DNA from 3 places in the Pseudomonas sp. FP2309 genome. Region 3 is predicted to be linked to each of the others. Evidence: predicted binding sites of a transcription regulator. Region 3 holds the regulator's gene; each other region holds the start of a gene.
The links. The regulator sigma-54, encoded in region 3, starts transcription at its own class of promoters, with help from an activator protein. The targets are predictions, from matches to a motif close to ANTGGCATNNANNTTGCTNT.
Positions count from the first base shown of each region.

Region 1: glnA (glutamate--ammonia ligase) is a predicted target of sigma-54. The motif match lies at 3,552-3,571, and genes of this name have one in related genera.
Region 2: glnK (P-II family nitrogen regulator) is a predicted target of sigma-54. The motif match lies at 5,966-5,985, and genes of this name have one in related genera.

Region 1 covers NZ_CP117439.1:394,845-404,682, forward strand. Annotated here, with positions in the region: gene glnL (nitrogen regulation protein NR(II)) at 1-561, opposite strand, end outside; gene PSH59_RS01730 (cupin domain-containing protein) at 856-1,281, opposite strand; gene PSH59_RS01735 (chorismate mutase) at 1,377-1,916, opposite strand; gene glnA (glutamate--ammonia ligase) at 2,045-3,451, opposite strand; gene thiI (tRNA uracil 4-sulfurtransferase ThiI) at 3,786-5,240, shown strand; gene typA (translational GTPase TypA) at 5,380-7,200, shown strand; gene PSH59_RS01755 (YkgJ family cysteine cluster protein) at 7,379-7,813, opposite strand; gene PSH59_RS01760 (glycogen/starch/alpha-glucan phosphorylase) at 8,054-9,838, shown strand, end outside.
Region 2 covers NZ_CP117439.1:5,448,054-5,457,891, forward strand. Annotated here, with positions in the region: gene dapF (diaminopimelate epimerase) at 1-518, shown strand, start outside; gene PSH59_RS25230 (DUF484 family protein) at 532-1,248, shown strand; gene xerC (tyrosine recombinase XerC) at 1,251-2,150, shown strand; gene PSH59_RS25240 (HAD family hydrolase) at 2,147-2,842, shown strand; gene sutA (transcriptional regulator SutA) at 2,972-3,307, opposite strand; gene PSH59_RS25250 (secondary thiamine-phosphate synthase enzyme YjbQ) at 3,410-3,835, opposite strand; gene PSH59_RS25255 (ammonium transporter) at 4,047-5,384, opposite strand; gene glnK (P-II family nitrogen regulator) at 5,419-5,757, opposite strand; gene PSH59_RS25265 (accessory factor UbiK family protein) at 6,180-6,440, shown strand; gene PSH59_RS25270 (YifB family Mg chelatase-like AAA ATPase) at 6,577-8,073, shown strand; gene PSH59_RS25275 (methyl-accepting chemotaxis protein) at 8,097-9,838, opposite strand, start outside.
Region 3 covers NZ_CP117439.1:976,959-986,796, reverse strand. Annotated here, with positions in the region: gene PSH59_RS04385 (KpsF/GutQ family sugar-phosphate isomerase) at 1-454, shown strand, start outside; gene PSH59_RS04380 (HAD family hydrolase) at 455-979, shown strand; gene lptC (LPS export ABC transporter periplasmic protein LptC) at 988-1,560, shown strand; gene lptA (lipopolysaccharide transport periplasmic protein LptA) at 1,547-2,080, shown strand; gene lptB (LPS export ABC transporter ATP-binding protein) at 2,080-2,805, shown strand; gene PSH59_RS04360 (RNA polymerase factor sigma-54) at 3,003-4,496, shown strand; gene hpf (ribosome hibernation-promoting factor, HPF/YfiA family) at 4,572-4,877, shown strand; gene ptsN (PTS IIA-like nitrogen regulatory protein PtsN) at 4,888-5,352, shown strand; gene rapZ (RNase adapter RapZ) at 5,355-6,212, shown strand; gene PSH59_RS04340 (HPr family phosphocarrier protein) at 6,229-6,501, shown strand; gene PSH59_RS04335 (ZIP family metal transporter) at 6,539-7,432, opposite strand; gene PSH59_RS04330 (superoxide dismutase) at 7,466-8,077, opposite strand; gene PSH59_RS04325 (hypothetical protein) at 8,079-8,507, opposite strand; gene PSH59_RS04320 (aspartate ammonia-lyase) at 8,533-9,838, opposite strand, start outside.

The sequences.
Region 1 (9,838 bases), 580 kb from region 3:
GCGGTCCACCAGGTTACGCAAGCGGTCGGCCTCTTCGATGATGACGTTGGTGTAATCCTTAAGGTGCTCGTCCGGCAGTTCGCGCGCGAGCAACTGCGCGGCGCCGCGAATGCCGCCCAATGGGTTCTTGATCTCGTGGGCCAGGCCGCGCACCAGCATCTTGCTGGTTTCCTGTTTGGACAATTGCGCTTCTTCTTTGGTGATGCGCAGCAGGCGGTCGCGGGGGTGCACTTCGAGCAGCAGCAGGGTCGCGCCATTACTCAGGATCGGCGTTACGGCGTAGTCGACGGTCAGCGTCTGACCGGTGAGAGCGGTGAGCATCGCTTCGCGCTTGGTGAACGGGTGTGCCTGCTCCACGGCCTGGCGCAACGAACTCAAGGCTTCGGCCGATTCGGTGAACAATTCGCTGATGAACTGCCCATGGCTGCGCTGACCACTGATGGCCAGGAGCATTTCCGCGGCCGGGTTCATGTACTCAAGACGCAGGTCGTCATTGAGCAGAATGGTTGCGGTGGTCAGATTGTCGAGTAGCAAACGGTGCAGTGCATCGCTGATGGTCATCAGGACCTCTTTTGGAGCAAGGCGCGGGCTTGAGGCACACGCTGATACAAGGAAAATGCAAAAACCAAACCAAGGCTCCGAAAAGAAGCGTTAATCGCCTGAAATAGGGGTTCCAGGCGCGAAACTGTGGCGTTCTGCCAGCTTGCTCGGGAAGTTTCGAACCAAAATGGGTTGAGCGGGTGGGTAGGGTGCAGTGACGGGCACCAATATAGTGCGTTTTTGAAAGGGCTGTTCAGCAAGCATTCCAGGGATCGTGCGCGGCGTTTGGGCGCGCATGATCCAAGGGGGTTGCTATCAATAGGGTTGCGACAGCGGCATATCCGGTGTGCCTGCGTAGAACACCAGCAATTCCACAGGTGTCTTTCCGGTTGTGCCTCGATGCACTGTGCCGACCATCTCGGCCAGGGTTTCTCCCGGTTTGAGCGTGCGAGCCAGCCCTCCCTGGCGGGTTTCGACTGTCAGCTGACCCGAGACCACATAAGCCGCATTGGGGATTGGGTGGCTGTGCCAGGGCATCTGTGTATTTGCCGGGATCCGGATTCGCAACAGTGTGAGCTCCGGCGGCCCGGCGGGGTAGGTTTTATAGGGCGCTCCATCCCATGATGAGTGGCTCTTGAGCAGAACTTGCTGTTCGACGTGCGCAGCTTGCTTGGGTGGGCTGCCGCAGCCGATGACAGATAAGCAGGCAGCGGCGGCGAGCAGGCATTTGAGGGCATTCATGGTTCCGTCCTGTTTGGTCAGTGAGCCGTCAGGCTATGGCTGCCAATGGGCGGATGGATGCCGGACGGCGCCTCAAATCGAGTAGTCCGTAACCGTTATTGGTTGGTCTGGGTACACAGTTCGCCCGTGGCACGGATCATCGCGATCTGCAGCAGCGGCTCGTTGAGTGGCTCGTGCACAGCCTGCGCGACCCATTGCGGGCACGCGGGGTTGCTGCGCTCGGGGCTGAAGTCGGCCAGCTGTTGCAGCAGGCGTTTTTGCAGTTGGTCCAATTGTGGGCGGATCTGCCCCACCAGGTCAGGACGCGGGGCGTCGGGTGCCTTGCCCTGCCAATGCCAATCGGACAGGTGGGTGTACTGCACCAGTTTATTGGCCTCTATCTGCGCCGCAAAAAACTGTTCGGCGGCATCGGGAGACAGTTTGTAGTTGGCAGCCTGTGCTCTCACGCTGGCGATAACATCCTGTTCCCGTGCGCGGTCTTCTACCGCCTTGCGGCTGTCCCATTTGCTCAGTGCCACTTGGTCGGCGATGCTCAGGCGTTCGGCGATGCTGTCGAGCAAGGGGGCGAGTGTGGCGGGCGCTGCCGATACGTTGGTAGCGGTCAATAGCAGGGCGAATGCGATTCTGAGTTTCAAGGTTGATCTCCTTGTCGAGCGGATAGGCGAAGGGCCAATGGTGAGGATGCCGAGGCATTATGTCAGGCAAAAAAAGACCTCCCGAAGGAGGCCTCTTTCGTCACGCTGCGTCAAGCAGCGCTACCGGATCAGCAGCTGTAGTACAGCTCGTATTCCAGTGGGTGTACGAAGGTGCGTACTTTGATTTCTTCTTCGCTTTTGAGCTCGATGTAGGCATCGATGAAGTCGTCGCTGAATACGCCGCCTTTGGTCAGGAACGCACGGCCCTTGTCCAGCTCTTCCAGGGCTTCTTTCAGGCTGCCGCACACTTGTGGGATCTCTTTGGCCTCTTCAGGCGGCAGGTCGTACAAGTTTTTGTCGGCTGCGTCGCCAGGGTGGATCTTGTTCTGGATACCGTCCAGACCGGCCATGACCAGTGCAGCGAAGGCCAGGTACGGGTTGGCTGCCGGATCCGGGAAGCGAGCTTCGATACGGCGAGCGCGAGGGCTGGACACGTAAGGAATGCGGATCGATGCCGAACGGTTGCGAGCCGAGTAGGCCAGCATCACTGGTGCTTCGAAACCTGGGACCAGACGCTTGTAGGAGTTGGTCGACGGGTTGGTGAAGCCGTTCAGGGCCTTACCGTGCTTGATGATGCCGCCGATGAAGTACAGGGCGGTGTCGGACAGGCCGGCATAACCTTCGCCAGCGAAGGTGTTCTTGCCTTCTTTAGCGATGGACAGGTGAACGTGCATACCCGAACCGTTATCGCCGTACAGTGGCTTAGGCATGAAGGTAGCGGTACGGCCGTAGGCATCTGCCACGTTGTGTACGCAGTACTTCAGGGTCTGAACTTCGTCAGCCTTGGCAACCAAGGTGTTGAACTTCACACCGATTTCGTTCTGGCCGGCAGTCGCCACTTCGTGGTGGTGAACTTCGATGACCAGGCCCATTTCTTCCATGGCGTTGCACATGGAGGTACGGATTTCGTGGTCGTGGTCGAACGGCGGAACTGGGAAGTAGCCACCTTTGACGCCTGGACGGTGGCCTTTGTTGCCGCCTTCCACGTCCTGGTCGGACATCCAGGAACCTTGTTCGGAGAAGATTTTGAACATGGAGCCGGAGATGTCGGACTTGAACTTGACCGAATCAAAGATGAAGAATTCTGGCTCCGGGCCTACGAATACGGTGTCGCCGATACCAGTCGACTTCAGGTATTCCTCGGCGCGCTTGGCGATCGCTCGTGGGTCGCGGTCGTAGCCTTGCATGGTCGAAGGCTCGATCACGTCGCAGACGATGATCAGGGTTGGGTCTTCGGTGAACGGGTCGAGGACCGCGGTGCTGTCGTCCGGCATCAGGATCATGTCGGAGGCTTCGATGCCTTTCCAGCCGGCAATGGAGGAACCGTCGAACATTTTGCCTTCTTCGAAGAACGCATCATCCAGCGCATCGCGAGCCGGCATGGTCACGTGGTGCTGAGTGCCTTTGGTGTCCGTGAAGCGCAGATCAATCCATTTAACGTCATGATCTTTGATGAGTTGAACCGACTTCGACATAGTGTCCTCCGGGTGGCTTCGGGCTGGGGTAGTGGAGTTAGCCCTTAGAATGTGGGTGATGCCGGCGCGGATAGTCCGCCATGGCAACCTGCCTCACAAGAGAGCAAATTGCATGCCAGTGCGCCAACATGGGTTTTCTGCTCCAAAAACGCCCCTATAAAGGTGCATTGCGACAAACACCGAAAAATAGCGCACCGCAATGTGGCGTCAGTGCGCACAAATGCACCGCTTTAGTGCGCAGTGACTGCGTTGCATATTAACTGGTTAAACCTTGAGCGATTTCCGCTATAATCCGCGCCCCCCTTTTTCAGCAGGCCCGGCGCGCGCTGTTTCCATGAAATTAATCGTTAAAGTCTTCCCTGAAATCACCATCAAAAGCCGACCGGTACGGATGCGTTTCATCCGTCAGTTGGCCAAGAACATCCGTGCCGTGCTCCGCGATCTGGACCCGGCTGTGGTGGTCAATGGTGTGTGGGATAACCTCGAGCTGGAAACCCGCCTGACCGACGCCAAAGCCTTGAAGGATATGACCGAGCGCCTGAGCTGCATGCCGGGCATTGCGCATTTCCTGCAAGTGGATGAGTACCCGCTGGGTGACTTCGACGACATCACCGACAAGTGCAAGCTGCACTTTGGCGGCGAGCTCGAAGGCAAGATTTTTTCGGTGCGTTGCAAGCGGGCCGGCAAGCACCCATTCAGCTCGATGGATGTCGAGAAATACGTCGGCAGCAAGCTGCGTCGCGAGTGCGGTGCGGCTGGAATTTCCTTGAAAGCGCCGCAAATTGAAGTGCGCATGGAAATTCGCGACCAACGGTTGTTTGTGATCCACAACCAGCACAACAGCATCGGCGGCTATCCGCTGGGCGCCCTGGAACAGACCCTGGTACTGATGTCCGGCGGTTTCGATTCTACGGTAGCGGCCTACCAGATCATGCGCCGCGGCCTGATGAGCCACTTCTGCTTCTTTAACCTGGGCGGGCGTGCACATGAATTGGGCGTGATGGAAGTTGCGCACTTTATCTGGAAGAAGTACGGCAGCTCCCAACGCGTGCTATTTGTGAGCGTGCCGTTCGAGGAAGTACTGGGCGAAATTCTCGGCAAAGTCGATAACAGTCATATGGGCGTAGTATTGAAGCGTATGATGTTGCGCGCTGCGTCCCGAATTGCCGATCAGTTGCAGATCGATGCGCTGGTGACCGGCGAAGCGATTTCCCAGGTCTCCAGCCAGACGCTGCCAAACCTGTCGCTGATCGACTGTGTGACCGAGAAGCTGGTATTACGCCCGCTGATCGCCAGCCACAAGCAGGACATCATCGACCTGGCGGAAGAAATCGGCACCGCCGACTTCGCCAAGCATATGCCTGAATATTGCGGGGTCATCTCGGTGAATCCCAAGACCCACGCCAAGCGCAACCGCGTGGAGTACGAAGAACAACAGTTCGACATGGCGATTCTGGAGCGTGCGCTCGAGAACGCCAAACTGGTGCCGATCGATCGGGTTATCGACGAGTTGGGCCAGGATGTGCAGATCGAAGAAGTCAGCGAAGCTCTGGCCGGTCAGATCGTCATCGACATCCGTCACCCGGATGCCGCTGAAGACGAGCCGCTGGAAATCGCCGGCATCGACGTACAAACGCTGCCGTTCTATGCATTGAACGCGCGTTTCAAGGAACTGGATGACAGCCGTCAGTACCTGCTGTATTGCGACAAAGGCGTGATGAGTCGCCTGCATGCCCACCATTTGCTCAGTGAGGGGCATGCCAATGTGCGCGTTTATCGACCGAGCTAAGAGCCCGGGGCTGTTTGCCTGTGGCCTGCGTCACCGGCCCCCCGACTCTGCCGTCAAGCTGTAACGGCAAGGCCTGACTCTACTGTAAATCGCTGCCACGACCTGTCAGCACACCGAATCCTCTGATCGAGATACACAAGTGATCGAAAATCTACGTAACATCGCCATCATTGCTCACGTTGACCATGGTAAAACCACCCTGGTAGACAAACTCCTGCGTCAATCCGGCACTCTGGAGCGCAACGAGCTCAACGACGAGCGCGTGATGGACTCCAACGACCAGGAAAAAGAGCGCGGTATTACCATCCTGGCAAAAAACACCGCTATCAACTGGAACGGCTACCACATCAACATCGTGGACACCCCGGGCCACGCCGACTTCGGCGGCGAAGTTGAACGTGTAATGTCGATGGTTGACTCCGTTCTGCTGCTGGTTGACGCTCAAGACGGCCCTATGCCGCAAACCCGTTTCGTGACCAAGAAGGCTTTCGAAGCCGGCCTGCGTCCGATCGTGTGCATCAACAAGGTTGACCGTCCAGGCGCGCGTCCGGACTGGGTTCTGGACCAGATCTTCGACTTGTTCGACAACCTGGGTGCTACCGAAGAACAGCTGGACTTCAAAGTCGTCTACGCCTCGGCCCTGAACGGCATTGCCGGTCTGGACCACACCGACATGGCGGAAGACATGACCCCGCTGTACCAGTCGATCGTCGACAACGTACCAGCACCGAAAGTTGACCGTGAAGGCCCGTTCCAGATGCAAATCTCGGCACTGGACTACAACAGCTTCCTGGGTGTTATCGGCGTTGGCCGTATCGCTCGCGGCAGCGTCAAGCCGAACACCCCGGTTGTCGCTATCGGCGCTGACGGCAAGAAGCGTAACGGTCGTATCCTGAAGCTGATGGGTCACCACGGTCTGCACCGCATCGACGTCGAAGAAGCCTTCGCTGGCGACATCGTGTGCGTCAGCGGTATGGACTCGCTGTTCATCTCCGACACCCTGTGCCAGCCGGACAACGTCGAGGCGATGAAGCCTCTGACCGTTGACGAGCCAACCGTTTCCATGACCTTCCAGGTAAACGACTCGCCTTTCTGCGGTAAAGAAGGCAAGTTCGTGACCTCCCGTAACATCAAGGAGCGTCTGGACAAAGAGCTGCTGTACAACGTTGCTCTGCGCGTTGAAGAAGGCGACTCGGCTGACAAGTTCAAGGTCTCCGGCCGTGGTGAGCTGCACCTCTCGGTACTGATCGAAACCATGCGTCGCGAAGGCTTCGAAATGGGTGTTGGTCGTCCGGAAGTTATCATCCGTCAGGTTGACGGCGTGAAGCAGGAACCGTTCGAAAACGTCACCATCGACACCCCTGAAGAATCCCAGGGCAAGGTCATGGAAGAGATGGGCCTGCGTAAGGGCGACCTGACCAACATGGTGCCGGATGGTAAAGGCCGTGTGCGTCTGGAATACAACATCCCTGCTCGTGGTCTGATCGGTTTCCGTAACCAGTTCCTGACCCTGACCAACGGTGCTGGCATCCTGACCTCGATCTTCGATCGCTACGACACCATGAAGTCCGGCGACATGTCCGGCCGTCAGAACGGTGTTCTGGTATCGGTAGAAACCGGCAAGGCACTGACCTACTCCCTGGAAACTCTCCAGGCGCGTGGCAAGCTGTTCGTTGAACACGGTCAAGAGATCTACAACGGTCAGATCGTTGGTCTGAACAGCCGTGACAACGACATGGGCGTCAACCCAACCAAAGGTAAGAAGCTCGACAACATGCGTGCTTCGGGTAAAGACGAAACCATCGCCCTGGTTCCACCTGTTCGCTTCACCCTGGAACAGGCTCTGGAATTTATCCAGGACGACGAGCTGTGCGAAGTCACGCCTAAGTCGATCCGCCTGCGTAAGAAGATCCTGGACGAAGGCGAGCGTACCCGCGCTGCCAAGAAAGCCAAGAACTGAGTTAACTCAGGCTGAATGAAAAACGCCCCCGGTCGAAAGACCGGGGGCGTTTTTTTATGCCTGATCGTTCCCACGCTCTGCGTGGGAATGCCTCTTGGGACGCTCCGCGTCCCGCGTTCAAGGGCGGACGCAGAGCATCCAGGGCTGCATTCCCACGCGGAGCGTGGGAACGATCATCTTAGAACTTATCCAGCGTACGGAACTTGGTCTCGCGCACCACTTCCTTTGGCTTGTACGCGCAATACCCCGGCCGCGGGCCGATTTTCGGGTGGTTGCGGCAGGTGTCCGGGCGCTTGTCATAAATAGTGCAGAAGCGCGTCTTACGATCCAGGTACAGGCAGTCGTTGTTGCTCATGCGCTGCAGGGTAAAAATTTCGGATTTGTTGTTGTAGCGCTCGACGATGCCTTCCTTCTGCAGCCGCTTGGCGATGTTCTTCGGCGGGTCGCCGCGCTCGAATTCGTCGACGATGCCGATGCGGATCAGGTCCTTGATCTTCACTTCGACCGGCAGCGTGCAGCAGCTGGACACGCAGCCGCCGCACATGTGCGCGGAATATTTCTGCCAGGTCTCGAGACGGTCAAGTTCCGCGGCGGCGATCAGTTGAGGCTTCATCAGGGTTCCAAAAGGTGGGGCGGTATCCGGGCGCGCGATCATACCGGGATTGGTGGTTTTTTGAACAATATTTTGCGTGTTTCGGCCCGAAGGTGCGCATTGCTCAAAAGCAGGCACGGCCAATGCATCAAAACCTGTTAAAGGTAAATGCGTTAAAAAACTGCCGAACCAGAGCGGCCACCGTCTGTCAGACCGTCTAGGCTCTAGCAACTCCTTCTATCTCGCCCGAGGTCGCAATTGATGTCTCAGGAACCACTTGCACGAGAAGCAGAGGTAGCCGCATTTCGCGATGCCGTCTTGACCAAACTCACCTACGCGGTGGGCAAGGACCCGGATCACGCCTTCGACCATGACTGGTTCGAAGCCATTGCCCTGGCCGCGCGCGACCAGATGGTCGACCACTGGATGAACCACACCCGGCGTATCTACCGTAAAGGTCAGAAGCGGGTCTATTACCTCTCCCTGGAATTCCTGATCGGCCGTCTGCTCTACGACAGCCTCAGCAACCTTGGTGTGCTGGAGATCGCGCGCGAGGCGCTGGCCGAGTTGGGCGTCGATCTGGAGCGTATCCGCCTGCTGGAGCCCGACGCGGCGCTCGGCAACGGTGGCTTGGGCCGTCTGGCCGCGTGCTTTATGGAAAGCATGTCGACCCTGGGCATTGCCGGTCATGGCTATGGCATTCGTTACGAGCACGGCTTGTTCCGCCAGGCGATTGTCGATGGCTGGCAACAGGAACAGACCGAGCGCTGGCTGGATTTCGGCAACCCTTGGGAGTTCGAGCGCGCCGAAGTGATCTACCCGATCGGTTTCGGCGGCAGCGTGGAAACCCTGCCGGACCCCGCCGGCAAGTTGATCCAAGTGTGGACGCCCGGCGAGACCGTGCGTGCCGTCGCCTACGACACCCCGGTGGTCGGCTGGCGCGGCGCCAGCGTCAACACCCTGCGCCTGTGGCGTGCGCGGGCGGTGGAAGACTTGCACCTGGAACGCTTCAACGCCGGTGACCACCTGGGCGCCGTCGCCGAAGTGGCCCGTGCCGAAAGCATCTCCCGAGTGCTTTACCCGGCCGACAGCACCGAAGCAGGGCAGGAACTGCGCCTGCGCCAGGAATACTTCTTCGTCTCGGCGTCGCTGCAAGACTTGCTGCGTCGCCACAAAAACATGCACGGCTCGGTATTGAGCCTGGGCGAACACGCGGCGATCCAGCTCAACGACACCCACCCGTCGATCGCGGTGGCCGAGTTGATGCGTCAACTGGTGGACTTGCACGATATTGCCTGGGACGCGGCCTGGCAGGTCACGGTCGAAACCTTGTCCTACACCAACCACACCTTGCTGCCCGAGGCGCTGGAAACCTGGCCTGTAGGCTTGATGGAACGCATGCTGCCGCGGCACATGCAAATCATCTACCTGATCAACGCCCAGCATATCGACTCGCTGCGTGCCAAGGGCATCCATGACTTTGACGTGCTGCGCGCCGTGTCGCTGATCGAAGAAGACAACGGCCGCCGTGTGCGCATGGGGAACCTTGCGTTTCTCGGCTCCCACAGCGTCAACGGCGTGTCCGGCCTGCACACGCAACTGATGCGCAGCACGGTGTTCTCCGAACTGCACAAGCTGTACCCGGAGCGCATCAACAACAAAACCAACGGCATTACCTTCCGTCGCTGGCTGTACCAGGCCAACCCCAAGCTCACGCAGATGTTGGTGGATGCGCTGGGGCCGGACATTCTCGACAACATGGAGACCCGCCTGGGCGAGCTGGAAACCTTTGCCGAGAAACAGGCCTTCCGCAAAGCCTTCGCCGACCAACGTCTGCACAGCAAGCGTGCCCTGGCCGAGATCATCCACGAGCGCCTGGGCATTTCGGTGAACCCGGCGGCGATGTTCGACGTGCAGGTCAAGCGCATCCACGAATACAAGCGCCAGTTGCTCAACCTGATGCACACCGTGGCGTTGTACCAGGCGATCCGTGCCGAGCCCGAGATCGACTGGGTGCCGCGTGTGAAGATCTTCGCCGGCAAGGCC
Region 2 (9,838 bases), 1.2 Mb from region 3:
TGATCGAGCTGGACATCCGCAACGACGGCCAGATCAGCGTCAACATGGGCGCGCCACGCCTGGTGCCGGCGGACATTCCGTTCCAGGCTGCCGAGCAGGCCGTCAGTTACGCGCTGGACGTAGAGGGTCAGTCGATCGACATCGCCGCCGTGTCCATGGGCAACCCCCATGCCGTGCTGCGGGTCAACGACATTAACAATGCCCCGGTGCATGAACTGGGGCCGAAAATCGAACACCACCCGCGCTTTCCGGCGCGGGTCAATGTGGGCTTCCTGCAGGTGATCGACCGTTCCCGCGCGCAATTACGCGTATGGGAACGCGGTGCCGGCGAAACCCAGGCCTGTGGTACAGGCGCTTGCGCCGCTGCCGTGGCCGCGATCAGCCAAGGGTGGATGGATTCACCGCTGCTGATCGACCTGCCCGGTGGACGCTTGTCCATCGAATGGGCAGGTCCGGGCCACCCGGTGCTGATGACCGGGCCGGCCTCGCGTGTATACGAAGGACAGGTCCGTCTATGAGTGAGCCAAACCAATGACCGATAAGCCTCAAGTACCCGCCCAAGCAACCCCAAGCGAAAGTCTGGAGGCCGCTGCTGTCGCGGCGTACCTTGAGGCCAATCCGGACTTCTTCGTCGAACACGACGAGCTGCTGCCGGCGCTGCGCATCCCCCACCAACGCGGCGATACTGTGTCGCTGGTGGAGCGGCAGATGAAGATCCTGCGCGAGCGCAACATTGAAATGCGCCACAAGCTCTCGCACCTGATGGACGTTGCCCGCGATAACGACCGCCTCTTCGACAAGACCCGCCGTCTGATTCTCAGCCTGATGGACGCCACCAGCCTGGAAGAAACGGTCATGGCTGTGGAAGACAGCCTGCGCCAGGATTTCCAGGTGCCGTTCGTGAGCCTGATCCTGTTCAGCGACAACCCGATGCCGGTGGGTCGCTGGGTCAGTGGCAGCGACGCGCAGACCGCGATTGGCGGCCTGCTGTCCGAAGGCAAGACCATCAGCGGGACCCTGCGTGAGCACGAGCTGGATTTCCTGTTCGGCGCCGAACAGCGCAAGCAGATCGGCTCCACCGCCGTGGTCGCTCTCAGCCATCAAGGTCTGCATGGCGTGCTGGCCATCGCCAGCCGTGATCCTGCGCACTACAAAAGCTCGGTGGGCACGCTGTTTTTGACCTATATCGCCGAAGTGCTGGGTCGCGTTCTCCCGCGCTTCACCACCGCCCTGCGCGCGGTGCGCTAACCATGGAACGGCAACTGGACGCTTACTGCGCTCACCTGCGCAATGAGCGCCAGGTGTCGCCCCATACGCTGGAAGCCTATCGGCGCGACTTGAACAAGGTGCTGGCCTACTGCGAAAAGCAGCAGGTCACCAGCTGGAAAGCCCTGGATATCCAAAGCCTGCGCAGCCTGATCGCGCGTCTGCACCAGCAAGGCCAGTCTTCACGCAGTTTGTCGCGTCTGCTCTCGGCGGTGCGCGGGCTGTATCACTACCTAAACCGCGAAGGCCTGTGCGACCACGACCCGGCCAACGGCCTGTCGCCGCCCAAAGGCGAGCGGCGCCTGCCCAAGACCCTGGACACCGACCGCGCCCTGCAACTGCTCGACGGCGCCGTGGAAGATGACTTTCTCGCCCACCGCGACCAGGCGATCCTTGAGCTGTTCTATTCCTCTGGCCTGCGCCTGTCGGAGCTGACCGGCCTGAACCTGGACCAACTGGACCTGGCGGACGGCCTGGTGCAAGTGCTCGGCAAGGGCAGCAAGACCCGCGTGCTGCCCGTCGGCAGAAAGGCCCGCGAGGCGTTGCAACAGTGGCTGCCGTTGCGGGCGCTGGCAAACCCTGTGGACGACGCCGTGTTTATCAGCCAGCAAGGCCGACGCCTGGGGCCGCGGGCGATTCAGGTACGCGTCAAGGCCGCCGGCGCGCGCGAGCTGGGCCAGAACCTGCATCCCCATATGCTGCGACACTCCTTTGCCAGCCACTTGCTGGAATCCTCCCAGGACCTGCGCGCCGTGCAGGAGTTGCTCGGCCATTCCGACATCAAGACCACGCAGATCTATACCCATCTGGACTTCCAACACCTGGCAACGGTGTACGACAGCGCCCATCCACGGGCCAAACGCATCAAGGGCGGCGACTCATGAGTATCAAGCTGATCACCTTCGACCTGGACGACACGCTCTGGGACAACGTACCCGTCATCATTAGCGCCGAAGCGTCGATGCGCGAATGGCTGGCGATTAACGCCTCCAAGGTCGGCGACTTGCCTTTGGAGCACTTCGCCACCCTGCGCCAGCAGGTGCTGCAACGTCACCCAGAACTGAAAAACCGCATCAGCCTGCTGCGCCATCGCGTATTGATACACGCCTTTGAGGAGGCGGGTTATCCACAGCCCGAAGCCACCGACATGGCCGATGTGTGCTTCGAGGCGTTCATTCACGCGCGCCATCAGCTCACCCCCTTTCCCGAAGCGGAGCCCATGCTCAAGGCGCTGCGCGAGCATTTCCTGCTGGGCGTGATCACTAACGGCAATGCCGATGTGCAGCGGGTAGGGCTGGCGGACTACTTCCACTTTGCACTGCGTGCAGAAGACATCGGCATCGCCAAGCCGGACGCACGCCTGTTTCAGGAAGCGTTGCAACGTGGCGGGGTACCGGCCAGCGCAGCGGTGCACATCGGTGATCACCCAGGGGACGACATCGCCGGCGCGCAACAGGCCGGGCTTCGCGCAGTGTGGTTCAACCCCACGGGCAAGGAATGGGAAGCGGACAAGCACCCGGACGCGCAGATTCGCAGCCTGGCGGAGTTGCCCGAGCTGCTCCGTCGCTGGAACTGATGCCAGTGATCAAGCGGCGGGCGGGACGAGTGCCCTCCCGCGTGCGACCCACCACACGGCTCGAATAAATCATCAGGCATGAAAAAGCCCGCAGCGACGGCGGGCTTTTTCTTACAAGCAGGTCGCGACTCAGATAGGCCGGCTACCATACTTGTTATCAGGCTTCTTGGGCGGGTCCGCTACCACATTCGGCTCGACCTCGACCACTTTGCCGCCTTTGGCGAGAAACTCTTCCATCGCACGGGCCAGGGCGTCGCGCTCTTTATTCTTGGCTTCAACGCTCGGCAGCTCATCTACCGAAACAGCGGCCTTGGCCTTGCCTTTGGCCTTGGGCGCGGCGTCATCGCCAACACTGTCATCGGCGTCGTCGGCCACGTCGTCAACCGCTGCCGCGTCAAGACCGTCTTCAGCCTCGTCGTCATCACCTACTTCGAGTTCGTCGTTTTCCAGATCATCGTCGCTCATGTTCTACCTCATGACTTGCGAAAAGCAGATTAGTTATAGCCCAGCTTCACCCTCTGTCGAGTTTGCTGGAAAAAAATCAGTAGCCACCGGATAACCAGTGGCTTATGCCCCATCACCGTGCAAGGTGGCGAGGACTTTACGAGCACCACCATGATCACGGTGCTCGCCCAGGTAAACACCTTGCCAGGTCCCCATCGCCAAGCGGCCGGCCTTCACCGGCAAACTCAGCTGGCAGCCCAGGAGACTGGCCTTGAAATGCGCCGGCAGATCATCCGGCCCCTCGTCGTTGTGTTCAAACCCTGCACGGCCTTGCGGCACAAGCGAGTTGAAAAACCGTTCGAAGTCACGGCGAACCGCCGGGTCGGCATTCTCGTTGACGGTCAACGAGGCCGAAGTGTGCTGCAACCACAGGTGCAACAGGCCGACACGACACGCCTTCAGTTCAGGCAAGCCGGCAAGCAACTCGTCGGTTACCAGGTGAAAGCCCCGAGGCTTGGCCCGCAGGGTAATCAGGGTCTGTTGCCACATACAGTTCTCCGCCCATCGGCGCGCATTCTAGCGCGCCTTGGGAAAAAACAAAGTGTCGAATACGCCTACATGCCTGTAAGACATTCGCACGCTCAAAAGTGCCGCGTGTGTCTGGTCACAAACTTGGCGTAAAAACCGGCACAGCGTGTGATAGCTGACAAACACCAGACAAAAAAATGCCCGGCAAGCCGGGCATCTTTTTTTCGCGTACTTACAAGTTGTAGCCGCGTTCGTTGTGTTGCGCCAGGTCGAGGCCGACCGCCTCTTCCTCTTCGGTAACACGCAGCCCCATGACCATGTCCAACACCTTGAGGATGATGTAGGTCACGATGGCCGTGTAGATCACGGTGAAACCGACGCCTTTGCACTGGATCCAGACTTGAGCCGCGATATCGGTCACGGTGCCGAAACCGCCCAGCGAAGGGGCCGCGAACACACCGGTAAGAATCGCGCCGAGGATACCGCCAATACCGTGTACGCCGAAGGCGTCCAGGGAGTCGTCATAGCCCAGCTTGCGCTTGAGGGTAGTGGCGCAGAAGAAGCACACCACACCCGCCGCCAGACCGATGATCAGTGCGCCCATCGGGCCCACGGTGCCAGCGGCCGGCGTGATTGCGACCAGACCCGCCACCACACCCGAGGCGATGCCCAGTGCGCTTGGCTTGCCGTGAGTGATCCACTCGGCGAACATCCAGCCCAGCGCCGCCGCAGCAGTTGCGATCTGAGTCACCAGCATCGCCATGCCCGCAGTGCCGTTGGCCGCGACAGCGGAGCCGGCGTTGAAGCCGAACCAACCGATCCACAGCATGGCCGCACCGATCAGGGTGTAACCGAGGTTGTGCGGTGCCATTGGAGTGGTCGGGAAGCCCTTACGCTTGCCGAGTACCAGGCACGCTACCAGGCCCGCCACACCGGCGTTGATGTGCACCACAGTGCCGCCGGCGAAGTCCAGCACGCCCCAGTCCCACATCAGGCCGCCGTTGCCGCTCCACACCATGTGTGCGATCGGCGCGTAGACCAGGGTGAACCAGATGCCCATGAAGATCAGCATCGCGGAGAACTTCATACGCTCAGCAAAAGCACCGACGATCAGCGCCGGCGTGATGATGGCGAAGGTCATCTGGAAGGTGATGAACACGGCTTCCGGGAACAACGCCGCTGGCCCGGTGATGCTGGCCGGAGTGACACCCGCCAGGAACGCCTTGCCCATGCCGCCGAAGAAGGAGTTGAAGTTGACCACGCCCTGTTCCATACCGGTGGTATCGAACGCGATGCTGTAGCCGTAGATGACCCACAGGATGCTGATCAGGCCGGTGATGGCGAAACACTGCATCATCACCGACAGAATATTCTTGGAGCGGACCATGCCGCCGTAGAACAGCGCCAGGCCCGGGATGGTCATGAACAGCACCAGCGCGGTGGCGGTCAGCATCCAGGCGGTGTCGCCGGAGTTGAGGACTGGAGCAGCCACTTCGTCTGCCGCCATGGCCAGGCTTGGCATTACGATGGACAACAGGGCTCCGAGCCCTGCGAATTTACGCAGAGTCATATTGTTTTCTCCTGGGGCGTTGGGGTTTGGCGGCTTAGATTGCGTCGGTATCGGTTTCGCCGGTACGGATGCGAATAGCCTGTTCCAGATTGACCACGAAGATCTTGCCGTCACCGATCTTGCCGGTGTTGGCGGCCTTGGTTATCGCCTCGATAACCCGGTCAAGATCCTTGTCGTCAATGGCGACATCAATCTTCACCTTCGGCAGGAAATCGACTACGTATTCCGCGCCGCGATACAGCTCGGTGTGACCCTTCTGCCGACCGAAGCCTTTGACCTCAGTAACGGTAATGCCCTGCACGCCGATTTCGGACAATGACTCGCGTACATCGTCCAACTTGAACGGCTTGATGATGGCAGTGACTAGCTTCATGAAAACTCTCTCCCGAATTGGTGGACTTGCCCCAGGAAAACAAACCCGTCTCAAGTCTAAGCGCAGTGCCTGGCTTTGTAACGCATCGTCGCAAGCGCAATTGCTATTGCGACGCCAGCTAACCACTGGTGACGAAACCTGTACCCCTGATCCGTCGGCGCACTGCATTCGTCACAGCGACTGCATCAGTGCATGGGTCATGATCGTCTAAGCAGAAACCTTGCCAGCTCCGTAAAAATCACTGAAATCAGTCCTTTGCCCACTCAAGCCCACCTGCGGGGCTATTCGGCGACCGTAATGCGCACAAAAACGGTGCGACACCGCCCGACCTGATGCGCGAAAAGCGTGCGCCGCAGGCCGTGGAAAGACTATAGACGCTGCGTGATACACTGCCCGCCGACAGTTTTTCCGGAATACTTCCCATGCTTGCGCCTAAAGACCTCCTCGACGCCCTGAGCGGCCACGCCTCTCGCCTGTTCAGCGGCGACACTCCGCTGCCCCGCAATGAAATCGAAAGCCAGTTCAAGGCCCTGCTGCAAAGCGGCTTCAGCAAGCTCGACCTGGTGAGCCGGGAAGAATTCGACAGTCAGATGGTCGTGCTCGCCCGCACGCGCGCGCGACTGGAGAGCCTGGAGGCTAAAGTGGCTGAACTGGAAGCCAAGCTGACACCATCGGCTGAATAAACACGACGAGTGTGGGAGTACTGGCTCCCACACTCGCGCTGGATACGTTCTGTAAAACCTCCCCCGCAGTGCTCTTCCCCACCTCGTCTACCCTTGAAAAACCGCAGGAAGCGGCCTCCCATTTCAAGGAACGAGCATGTCCCTCGCCATTGTCCACAGTCGCGCCCAAGTCGGCGTCGAAGCCCCTGCCGTCACCGTCGAAGTGCATATGGCCAATGGTTTGCCGTCCCTCACGCTGGTGGGCCTGCCCGAAACCGCCGTGAAAGAAAGCAAGGACCGCGTGCGCAGTGCGATTCTCAACTCCGCTCTGCAATACCCCGCACGCCGTATCACCCTCAACCTCGCGCCCGCCGACCTGCCGAAGGACGGCGGGCGTTTTGATCTGGCGATTGCCTTGGGGATCCTCGCCGCCAGCGTGCAGGTGCCGACCGTGATGCTCGATGACGTGGAATGCCTGGGTGAGTTGGCGCTATCCGGCGCAGTACGCGCGGTCAAAGGCGTGTTGCCGGCTGCACTGGCCGCGCGCAAGGCCGGGCGCACCGTGATAGTGCCGCGGGCGAATGCCGAAGAAGCGTGCCTGGCGTCCGGGCTGAAAGTGATTGCAGTGGACCACTTGCTGCAAGTGGTGGCGCACCTGAATGGGCAGGCGCCAATCGAGCCCTACAAATCCGATGGGTTGCAGTACCTGAACAAGCCCTATCCAGATTTAAGTGAGGTGCAGGGCCAACTGTCAGCCAAGCGTGCGTTGCTGATCGCAGCAGCCGGGGCACACAACCTGTTGCTCAGCGGGCCGCCAGGTACCGGCAAGACCCTGCTCGCCAGCCGACTGCCCGGCTTGCTGCCGCCATTGAGCGAACAAGAGGCATTGGAAGTGGCGGCGATCCAGTCCGTGGTCAGCCTGGCGCCGTTGAGCCATTGGCCGCACCGACCCTTTCGCCAGCCGCACCATTCGGCCTCAGGCCCGGCATTGGTGGGTGGCGGCTCAAAACCGCAACCTGGGGAAATTACCCTGGCCCATCACGGTGTGCTGTTTCTGGACGAGTTACCGGAGTTTGATCGCAAAGTGCTGGAGGTACTACGTGAGCCGCTGGAGTCGGGGCATATCGTGATTTCCCGCGCCCGCGACCGCGTCAGTTTCCCTGCGCGCTTTCAACTGGTCGCCGCGATGAACCCGTGCCCCTGTGGCTACATGGGAGAGCCCAGTGGGCGTTGTCGCTGCACACCGGAGCAGATCCAGCGCTACCGCAACAAGCTGTCCGGACCGTTGCTCGACCGCATCGACCTTCATCTCACCGTGGCACGTGAAACCACCGCTCTGAACCCTGCCCCGCAGGCCGGCGACACTACGGCTACGGCCTCTGCTCACGTGGCGCAAGCTCGGGAACGCCAGCAACAACGCCAGGGTTGCGCCAACGCCTTCCTTGACCTGCCGGGACTGCGCGAGCACTGCCGGTTGGCGAAAGACGATGAAGGCTGGCTGGAAAGCGCCTGCGAGCGGCTCACGTTGTCGCTACGCGCAGCACACCGATTGCTCAAGGTGGCGCGCACCCTGGCGGACTTGGATCAGGCGGATGCCATCACCCGCGATCATCTCAAAGAGGCCCTGCAATACCGTCCGGCAGCGATCACTTAGCCCACCCGGTGATAGACGGCATTTCAGCGGAAGCGATCCACTTCTTGACGCAGGCCCGCCGCCAGGGTCTCCAACTCTTTGGCAGTAATCGCCAGGTTCGATACCACTTCACGCTGCTCACTGTTGGCCAGCGCGATGCTTTGCAAGTTGCTGCTGAGCAAGGTCGCGGTGCTGCTCTGTTCCTGCGTCGCCGTGGTAATCGCCGCGAACTGCTGACCCGCCGAGCGGCTTTGCTCATCGATACGCGCCAGTGCCGAGGCCACATCGGCATTGCGCGACAGGCCTTCCTGCATCAACACATTGCCGTGTTCCATGGTGCTGATGGCGTTGCCGGTTTCTTTCTGGATGCTTTGGATCATCCCGGAAATTTCATCGGTGGCTTCGCGGGTCCGCGACGCCAGGTTACGCACTTCGTCAGCCACCACCGCAAAACCGCGGCCCTGTTCACCAGCCCGCGCGGCTTCAATGGCAGCGTTGAGCGCCAGCAGGTTGGTCTGCTCGGCGATGGAGGTGATCACACCCACGATCCCGCCGATTTCCTGAGAACGCTGACCCAAGGTATTAATCACCGTGGCCGTGCTGTTCAGGGCGGTAGCGATATGCTCCAAGGAGGTGGAAGCCTCTTGCATCGAGTTTCGGCCGATGCGGGTTTGTTGGGCATTTTCCTGGGCGAGACGCTCAGTGTTGCCCATGTTGTCGGCGATGTTCAGCGAGGTGGCGCTGAATTCTTCCACCGCGCCGGCCATGCTGGTGATTTCGCCGGACTGCTGCTCCATGCCGTCATAAGCGCCGCCCGACAAACCCGACAAGGCCTGAGCACGGCTATTGACCTCTTCGGCCGCCTTGCGGATATGGGAAACCATGGTCGACAGCGCTTCACCCATCTGGTTGAAACTGCGCGCCAGTTGGCCAATTTCGTCATGGCTGGACACGTTAAGCCGTGCGCTCAAGTCGCCAGCACCCAAGGCTTCGGCCTGACGCACCAGATCACTCAACGGTTGCAGTTTGCTGCGCAACAGCCAGACCGTGGCGCCCACCGCCAGTAACATCGCCAGCACGCTGCCGATCACCAGACGAATGCCGACGGCCCAGGTCACCGCACGGATTTCCGCTTTCGGCATGCTCGCGACCACGGCCCATGGGCCACCTTCGAAGGGCACCGACACGCTGTAGAAATCTTCGTTCCTGTCGCTCCAGAAGTGACCTTTGCCTGGGGTCTTGGCCAGGTCCAGCATCACCGGAACCGCCTGATCCAGAGCCTGCACGCCCGCCGGGGGCACCAGCCAGCGCTTCTGCTCATCGAGCAACGCCAGGGAACCGGTCTGGCCGATGCGGAAGCGCTTGAGGTTTTCGAACTGGGCGGCCTGCGCGTCGGTGTAGTCAAACCCGATGAACAACACAGCGATCACTTTGCCACTGGGGTCGCGTACAGGGCTGTATTGGGTCATGTAGGAACGGTCGAACAACACCGCACGTCCGATATAGGCCTGGCCACCTAGCACTCGCTGGTAGGCCGGACCCTGGCGATCAAGCACAGTGCCGATCGCACGGCTGCCGTCCTGCTTGGTCAGGGAGGTGCTGACACGGATAAAGTCGTCACCGCTGCGCACAAACACGGTGGCCACGCCGCCGGACATCTGCTTGAACTCATCCACTTCGGTGAAGTTGTTGTTGAGCACTTCGCCGCCCAGCAACAGGCTCGGTGTCTGAACCCCGGCCACCGCGACCGGTTGATCGGCCTTCACCGTCAACCCGGCGCTGAAGC
Region 3 (9,838 bases):
GGAGGCCCGCGGCTTCACTGCCGAAGATTTTGCGTTTTCCCACCCCGGTGGTGCCCTGGGTCGCCGCCTGTTGCTGAAAGTGGAAAATGTCATGCATTCGGGCGATGAATTGCCCCACGTCCAGCGCGGTACCCCGCTGAAGGACGCGCTGATGGAAATGACCCGCAAAGGTCTGGGCATGACGGTGATCCTGGAATCCGACGGCCGTTTGGCCGGGGTGTTCACCGACGGTGACTTGCGTCGCACCCTGGACCGCACCATCGACATCCGCACAGCGACCATCGATGCGGTAATGACCCCTCACGGCAAGACTGCACGCCCTGAAATGCTCGCAGCCGAAGCATTGAAGATCATGGAAGACCACAAAATCGGCGCGCTGGTGGTGGTCGACAACCAAGACCGCCCGGTTGGCGCCCTGAACATGCACGACTTGTTGCGTGCGGGAGTGATGTAAATGACCAGCGACCTGCTGCAACGCGGCAAACACATCAAACTGGCGATTTTCGACGTAGACGGCGTGCTGACCGACGGTCGCCTGTACTTTCTCGAAGATGGCAGCGAATTCAAGACGTTCAACACTCTCGATGGCCAAGGCATCAAAATGCTGATGGCGGCGGGCGTGCAAACGGCGATTATCAGCGGCCGAAAAACTCCCGTTGTGGAACGCCGCGCACAAAACCTCGGTATTCCTCACCTGTATCAAGGCCGCGAGGATAAACTGGTGGTTCTGGACGAGCTACTTGGCCAACTCAATCTAAGCTACGAGCAGGTCGCCTATCTGGGCGATGATCTGCCGGACTTGCCGGTCATTCGCCGAGTGGGCCTGGGCATGGCAGTCGCCAATGCGGCGGAGTTTGTTCGCGAACACGCCCATGGCATCACCACCGCCCGTGGCGGCGAAGGTGCTGCACGCGAGTTCTGCGAGTTGATCCTGCGTGCCCAGGGCAGCCTTGAAGCGGCCCACGCCGCCTACCTATAGAGCGTTTTATGCTGAGCAAAAAGATTCGCAACTTCCTGTTATTCGGGGTCATCGCCGCGCTGTTTCTGGCGGTGGGCTACTGGAATATCAGCCCGGAGCGCTTCCTCGACCAGCCTGCCGCGCAGGTCGACGAAGGCGCTATCGACTATTACGCCACCAACGCCTATAGCGTGCAGTTCCTGCCCGACGGCAAAGTGCAGTACGAAATGACCTCGGACAAAGTCGAGCATGTGAAGGCCAGCGAGGTCACGCTGCTGACCAACCCGGACCTCAACCTGTATCGCGGCACCGAATTTCCGTGGCATGTCACCAGCAAGCGTGGCGAGGTGAACCCGGACGGCACCGAAGTCGAGCTGATCGACTCGGTGCGCGTTGCGCGCACTGACGCCAAGAACCGCGACACGGTGATTACTTCCAGCCGCATGACCGTATTCCCACAGAAGCAATATGCGCAGACCGAGCAAGACGTTAGAATCGACGGCGCTGGCGGAGTATCGACTGGCAAGGGAATGAAAGCGTATTTGAAAGAAAGCAGGATACACCTGCTATCGAACGTAAGAGGACAGTATGAGGCTCGTTAAAACTCTCCCTATTTTGCTCGGTTTGGGCGCAGCACTGGGAAGCGTGAGCGCCTGGGCTCTGCCGAACGATAGCCAGCAACCGATCCACATCTCGGCTGACGACGCGCAGCTCGATGACAAACAAGGCGTCGCCACCTACACCGGCGGCGTGATCATCACCCAGGGTTCGATGAAGATCACCGGCAACACGGTGACGCTGACGCGCACTGCGGCGGGCGATATTGATGTGGTGACCTCGGTCGGCAACCTGGCTTACTTCGAACAGAAGCAGGCAGCGACCGATACCGGCCCGATGAAGGGCTACGGCAAGACCATCCAGTATCACGCGCAACAGAATCGCATCGTGCTGATCGACCAGGCCAAGGTACTGAGCCCCGATGGAAACTCCACGGAAGGCGAGAAGATCACCTATGACACTGTGAAACAGATCGCCAACGCCGGGCGCGCCAATGGCAACAAGGTGACTGCACCACGCCCCCGTATCGACATGGTTATCCAGCCGAAGAAGAAGGCCGAGTAATGGCAACCCTGAAAGCCCAGCATCTGGCCAAGGCCTATAAAAGCCGTCAGGTCGTGCGCGACGTGAGCCTGTCGATCGACAGCGGCCAGATCGTCGGCTTGCTCGGCCCCAACGGCGCCGGCAAGACCACCTGCTTCTATATGATTGTCGGCCTGGTTCAGGCGGACCAGGGTCGCGTGCTGATCGACGACTTGGACGTCAGCCATCAACCGATGCACGGCCGCGCCCGTGCCGGTATCGGCTATCTCCCACAAGAAGCGTCGATCTTCCGCAAACTGTCGGTTGCCGACAACATCATGGCCATCCTCGAGACCCGCAAGGAACTCGACCGAGATGGCCGTCGCAAGGAACTGGAAAGCCTGCTGCAGGAGTTCCACATCAACCACATCCGCGACAACCTGGGCATGAGCCTGTCGGGCGGCGAGCGTCGCCGCGTGGAGATCGCCCGCGCCCTGGCGACCGCACCCAAGTTCATCCTGCTGGACGAGCCGTTTGCCGGCGTTGACCCCATTTCGGTTGGAGACATCAAGCAGATCATCCATCACCTCAAGGCCAAGGGTATCGGTGTGCTGATCACCGACCACAACGTGCGCGAGACCCTCGATATCTGCGAAACCGCTTACATCGTCAACGATGGCCAGCTGATCGCCGAAGGCGACTCCGCAACCATCCTGGCCAACGAACTGGTCAAGGAAGTGTACCTGGGTCACGAGTTCCGCCTGTAAATCCACCGGCTATTGAAGGTGGTGGCAGGTAGCTTGCCTTAAGCGCGGACATTAATAGAAAACCTCCGGATTTTTATTGTTACCGCGCTCTAGGCAAAGCCCTCGATATCAGGCATATAATTTGCTTATGTTTGGCGCTCACGCGCCCTGTCGTGGATGGCGCATTGCGCCGGCGAATAAGGTGTTAAGCCCCTGCCATGAAACCATCGCTAGTCCTGAGAATGGGCCAGCAGCTGACGATGACACCGCAGCTGCAACAGGCCATCCGCCTGCTCCAATTGTCGACGCTGGACCTGCAACAGGAAATCCAGGAGGCCCTGGAGTCCAATCCGATGCTCGAACGCCAGGAAGAAGGCGACGACTTCGATAATGCAGACCCGCTGGCCGACAACATCGAGCAAAAACCCAATTCCGACGTTCAGGAACCCTCTTACCAGGAAACGGCCCCGACGGTGGACAACCTCGAGGAAGGCGAATGGAACGAGCGCATTCCCAACGAACTCCCGGTGGACACTGCCTGGGAAGACGTCTACCAGACCAGCGCCAGCAGCCTGCCCAGCAACGACGATGACGAGTGGGACTTCACCACCCGCACCTCCGTCGGCGAGAGCCTGCAGAGCCATCTGTTGTGGCAATTGAACCTGGCACCGATGTCCGACACCGATCGTCTGATCGCTGTCACCCTGATCGATTGCATTAACAACCAGGGCTATCTGGACGAGACACTCGAAGAAATACTAGAGGCCTTCGATCCGGAGCTGGACATCGAGCTGGACGAAATCGAAGCCGTGCTGCACCGCATCCAGCAGTTCGAGCCTGCCGGTATCGGCGCCCGCACCTTGAGCGAATGCCTGCTGCTGCAACTGCGCCAGTTGCCCGCCAAGACGCCTTGGCTGGCCGAAGCCCAACGACTGGTCACTGACTACATCGACCTGCTGGGCAGCCGCGACTACAGCCAGTTGATGCGCCGCATGAAACTCAAGGAAGACGAACTGCGCCAGGTTATCGAGCTGGTGCAAAGCCTCAACCCACGCCCGGGCTCGCAGATCGAATCCAGCGAAGCCGAATACGTTGTACCCGATGTGATTGTGCGCAAAGACAACGAACGCTGGCTGGTAGAGCTGAACCAGGAGTCGGTGCCACGTCTGCGGGTCAACCCGCAATATGCCGGTTTCGTGCGTCGCGCCGACACCAGTGCCGACAACACCTTCATGCGCAACCAGTTGCAGGAAGCGCGCTGGTTTATCAAGAGCCTGCAAAGCCGCAACGAAACCCTGATGAAAGTCGCCACCCAGATCGTCGAGCACCAGCGCGGCTTCCTGGAATATGGCGACGAGGCAATGAAACCCCTGGTGCTGCATGACATCGCAGAAGCGGTGGGCATGCACGAATCAACGATTTCACGGGTAACGACGCAAAAATTCATGCATACCCCACGGGGTATCTATGAGTTGAAATACTTTTTCTCCAGCCATGTAAGCACCTCCGAAGGCGGCGAATGCTCGTCCACAGCGATCCGCGCGATCATCAAAAAACTGGTTGCCGCGGAAAATCAGAAAAAGCCGTTGAGTGACAGCAAGATCGCTGGTTTACTGGAGGCACAAGGCATTCAGGTCGCCCGTCGAACCGTCGCCAAGTACCGCGAATCCCTTGGGATCGCGCCTTCCAGCGAGCGTAAGCGTTTGATGTGACGGGCGGGCCACAGCGTTCCAGTGGTGGGTATTCCTGCCCACCGCTTTATGCACTGGCAACGAAGGAGAAGCTGTATGCAAGTCAACATCAGTGGACACCATGTAGAAGTCACCCCTCCACTACGCGACTACGTAGAGCAGAAGCTTAGGAAGCTTGAGGGCCATTTCGACAAGATCACCAACGTGCAGGTCATCATGAAGGTCGACAAGCTTCAGCAGAAAATCGAAGCGACACTTCAGATACCCGGCGGCGAAGTGGTAGCCAATGCCGAGCATGAAGACATGTATGCATCAATCGACTTGCTCACAGACAAGCTTGACCGCCAACTCAAAAAGCATAAGGAAAAGAATCTGAGCCTGCTTCAGGGCACAGGTCGTTAACTCCCCCCCCATGATCCGACTTGAAACCATCCTGACCCCCGGCCGTTCCCTCGTGAACGCGCCGGGCGGCAGCAAGAAGAAAGCCCTCGAACAAATTGCCAACCTGATCGCACGCGAAGTGCCGGATCTGGAGATGCAAGATGTCTTCGAGGCCCTGATTGCCCGTGAAAAACTCGGTTCCACCGGTTTTGGCAACGGCATCGCGATTCCTCACTGCCGCCTCAAAGGCTGCGAGTCCCCCGTAAGCGCCCTGCTGCACTTGGACGCCCCTATCGATTTCGACGCCATCGATGGCGCCCCGGTCGACCTGCTGTTCGTTCTGCTGGTCCCGGAAGCTGCCACCGATGCACACCTGGAACTGCTTCGGCAGATCGCCAGCATGCTCGACCGCAAGGAAGTACGCGACAAACTGCGCAGCGCCAACAGCAATGGGGCGCTGTATCAAGTTGTCCTGGATGAACAAAGCGGGCAGTAATCATGCGTTTGATCATCGTCAGCGGCCGCTCCGGCTCGGGTAAAAGCACCGCCCTCAATGTTCTTGAGGACAGCGGTTTCTATTGCATCGACAACCTGCCGGCCGGCCTGCTGCCTGAGCTGGCAGAACGCGCTTTGATCCACACCGAACTCGCACAACCGCTGGTTGCTGTTTCGATTGACGCCCGTAACCTGCCCAGCCATCTTTCGCGCTTCCCGGAACTGCTTGAGGAAGTGCGCGCCAAACACATTCATTGCGACGTGCTGTACCTGGATGCCGACGAGGAGACGTTGCTCAAGCGCTTCTCAGAGACCCGTCGTCGCCACCCCCTCAGCAGCCCGCATCGTTCCCTCGCCGAAGCCATCGAAGACGAAACCAAGCTACTGGGGCCGATCATTGATCTGGCCGACCTCAAGATCAACACCACCAGCCTCAACCTGTATCAGTTACGCGACGCCATCAAGCTGCGCCTGCTGAACCAGCCGGAGCCGGGCACGGCGTTTCTCGTCGAATCTTTTGGCTTCAAGCGCGGCATGCCGGTGGACGCCGACCTGGTGTTCGACGTGCGCTGCCTGCCCAATCCTTATTGGAAGCCCGAGCTACGTGACCAGTCCGGGCTGGATCAGCCCGTGGCCGATTATCTGGCCGCACAGCCGGATGTGGAGGAGATGTTCCAGGACATCTCCAGCTACCTGCTCAAATGGTTGCCGCGCTTTGCCGCGAGTAACCGCGCCTATGTCACCATTGCCATCGGCTGCACCGGTGGTCACCACCGATCGGTATACCTGACCGAGCGCCTGGGCCAGGTGCTGCAACAAACCCTCAAGAACGTCCAGGTTCGCCACCGCGACCTCAGCTGAAAGGAACACCCCCGCGATGCCCGCTCGTGAAATTCAAATCATCAACAAGCTGGGTTTACACGCCCGGGCCTCGGCCAAATTCGTCGGCGTCGCCGGGCAGTTCCCTTGCCAAATCCGCGCTGGGCGCACACCAGAGAGCATGGTCGATGGCAAAAGCATCATGGCGATGATGATGCTGGCGGCCGGCAAAGGCACCACGATTCATTTGAAGACCGAAGGCGAGCAAGAGCAGGAAGCGATGGACGCCCTAGTGGCGCTGATCAATAACTACTTTGATGAGGGTGAGTAAGCTCACCCTTTGAGACAGGCGTGAAGCCGCAACGGCTTCACCCCAATGCGGTATCCATCACCATCATCAAACAAAACCCGATGCACAGGCCCAGACTGGCGAGCTTTTCGTGACCATTGCGCCGCGATTCCGGGATCACCTCATGGGTCACCACCAACAACATTGCGCCCGCGGCCAATGCCAGACCCAACGGCAACAGCACCTCGGCCAGGGTCACCAACCAGGCACAAAGCACAGCGAATACAGGCTCTACCAAACCGGATGCCGCACCGATCAGGAACGCCTTGACCCGCGACATCCCCGCCCCAGCCAACACCAACGCAATCACCAGACCTTCGGGCACATCCTGCAGGGCAATCCCCATGGCCAGGCTGTCGGCATCCGGCATTACGCCACCGGCGGAGACGCCCACCGCCATGCCCTCCGGAATGTTGTGGGCAATGATGGCGAACACAAACAACCAGATGCGCGGTGGGATCACCGGTTTATCCGGTGTGCCCACAAGCATTTCCGGGCTGGCGCCGGAGACCTTGCGATCGACCAGGTACAACCCGAAAGCGCCCAGCATGATGCCAAAGCTGATCAGCCCGCCAGCGCCCCAGGACGAGAGCCCCAGGCTCTCAGCCGCAGCAATACCCGGCACAACCAGCGAAAAGGCCGTCGCCGCCAGCATCACTCCGGCACCAAACCCCAGCAGCGTGTCGCTCAGGGCGACCGGCATTCGCCGAATCACCAATACCGGAACCGCGCCCAACGCCGTGCCGAGCGCGCAAATTGCGCCGCCCTGCAAGGCGCGCAGGATGCGCGGTTCGAGATCAAGCCAGGCCAGCCCGTGGGCCACCAGCAATGCAATACCTGCCAATAACAGCAGCGAGCCAAACGCATAACGAAACAATCGCACGCTGCTGATCGCCAATGTGTCAGTGCCCATAGTCGACCTTAGATCTTGTTATGAAGGTGAATGTCAGGCCAAGGCGGCCTGATAGCGTGCAGCAACTTCCGGCCAGTTAATGACACTGTAGAAGGCATTGATGTATTCGGGGCGTCGGTTCTGATAGCGCAGGTAGTAGGCGTGTTCCCAGACGTCAAGGCCAAGGATCGGCGTGTTGCCGTTCATCAGCGGGCTGTCCTGGTTACCGCTGCTTTCCACCACCAGCGTCTTCTGTGGCGTAACGCTCAGCCAGGCCCAGCCACTGCCGAAACGAGTCAATGCGGCCTTGGTGAAGGCTTCCTTGAAACTGTCAAAACCACCCAACTGCTCTTCAATAGCCTTGCCGATCGCGCCGTCGGGCTTGCCTCCTCCTTCAGGCGACATCACGGCCCAGAAAAGCGAGTGGTTGGCATGACCACCCCCTTGGTTGATCACCGCCGCACGGAGTTTTTCCGGCAGTTGCTGAACGCTGGACACCAGTTTCTCTATCGGCCAACCGGCGAACTCGGTGCCTTCGATAGCGGCGTTGAGGTTATTGATGTAGGTCTGGTGATGCTTGGTGTAATGAATCTCCATGGTTTGCGCATCGATATGCGGCTCCAGGGCATCGTAGGCGTAGGGCAAGGCAGGCAAGGTGTAAGTCATATCAATGTGCTCCGTAGTGTGGAGTGATCGGTTGCGCCGCAGTACCGCCCAGCAAGCGATGAGTACGCGGGTACTCGCCGTGATCGCTGATGAAATTCAACAGTTCGACGTAGGTCTTGCTGCTTTGGCGCAGCGCTGCTTCACGCAATTGCGGGCTCAGGCGAGCGTCCTGCATGGTCTGCAGCAGACGCTGATGAATGGCACAGAGGTATTCGGCGCTTTCCTCGGGCTGGTTCAGGCGCAGGTGCAGGTCCGCCAGGTTGTGATGGGAAATGACACACGCCGCCACGGCTTCGTCGGCATCCGCCCAGCGTTCGAACAACACCTGAGCCAGCGCCAGTGCCTGCAAATAGGCCTCGCGGGCATCGACCAACTCGCCTTGCATAAAGCAGCGATTGGCCCGTTCGATCGTGCGTTTCCAGTGCTCCATGATGCACCTCCAAGGCAGAGTCGGATTACACGCCGCCGGCCGTGAGCTTTTCCGGATCCAGCAGGGCTTCCAGTTGGCTGCGGGGCAGATCGGTGTATTCAAGGGCCACATCAATGACTGGGCGGCCCTGCTGATAGGCCTTCTTGGCGATTTCAGCGGCCTTTTGGTACCCAATGATCGGGTTGAGTGCGGTGACGAGAATCGGGTTGCGCGACAGCGCTTCCTTAAGCTTGTCCTCGTTGACCTTGAAGCTGGCGATGGCCTTGTCTGCCAACAAGCGGCTGGAATTGGCCAGCAATTCAAGGCTACTGAGCAGGTTTTGGGCGATGATCGGCAGCATCACGTTGAGCTCGAAGTTACCCGACTGCCCGGCGACCGTGATCACCGTGTCATTGCCGATGACTTGGGCGGCGACCATGGCCGTGGCTTCCGGGATCACTGGATTGACCTTGCCTGGCATGATCGACGAGCCGGGCTGCAACCCTTCCAGCTCGATTTCGCCGAGGCCGGCGAGCGGCCCGGAGTTCATCCAACGCAGGTCGTTGGCGATTTTCATCAACGACACGGCGGTCGCTTTCAGCTGGCCGGAGACGGCGACGGCGGTGTCCTGGGAACCGATCAGCGCAAACAGGTTTTTGCCCGGTGTGAATTTCACGCCGGTGAGGCTGCTCAATTGCTGGCTGAAACGGGCTGCGAATTCGGGGTGAGCATTGATCCCGGTGCCCACGGCCGTGCCGCCCTGGGCCAAGGCCTGCAGGCTTGGCAGCAAGTCTTGCAAATGCCCAATATTGGCCTTGAGCTGTTGCGCCCAGCCATTGAGCACTTGGCTCATACGTACTGGCATGGCGTCCATCAGGTGCGTGCGGCCGGTCTTGATGAACGGATGAACTTCTTCAGCCTTCTGTTCGATCACCTGTACCAGGTGCAACAGAGCCGGCAGTGTTTGCTCATGCAACACCAACGCCGCGCTGACGTGGATGGTGGTCGGGATGATGTCGTTGCTGCTCTGCCCGCAGTTCACATGGTCGTTTGGGTTGACCGCCTCGCCCAGCAAACGGCTGGCCAGTGTGGCAATCACTTCGTTGGCATTCATGTTGGAACTGGTGCCGGAGCCGGTCTGGAAGATATCCACCGGGAAGTGCGGCATGAAATCGCCTTCCAGCAGGCCTTGGGCGGCGTCGACGATGGCCTTGCCCTGCGCCTCGCTGATCTGCTTGAGGTCGACGTTGACCTTGGCGGCGGCGGTCTTGGCCAGGATCAATGCGCGAATGAACTGCGCCGGCATGCGTTGATGGCTGATCGGAAAGTTGTTCACCGCACGCTGGGTTTGG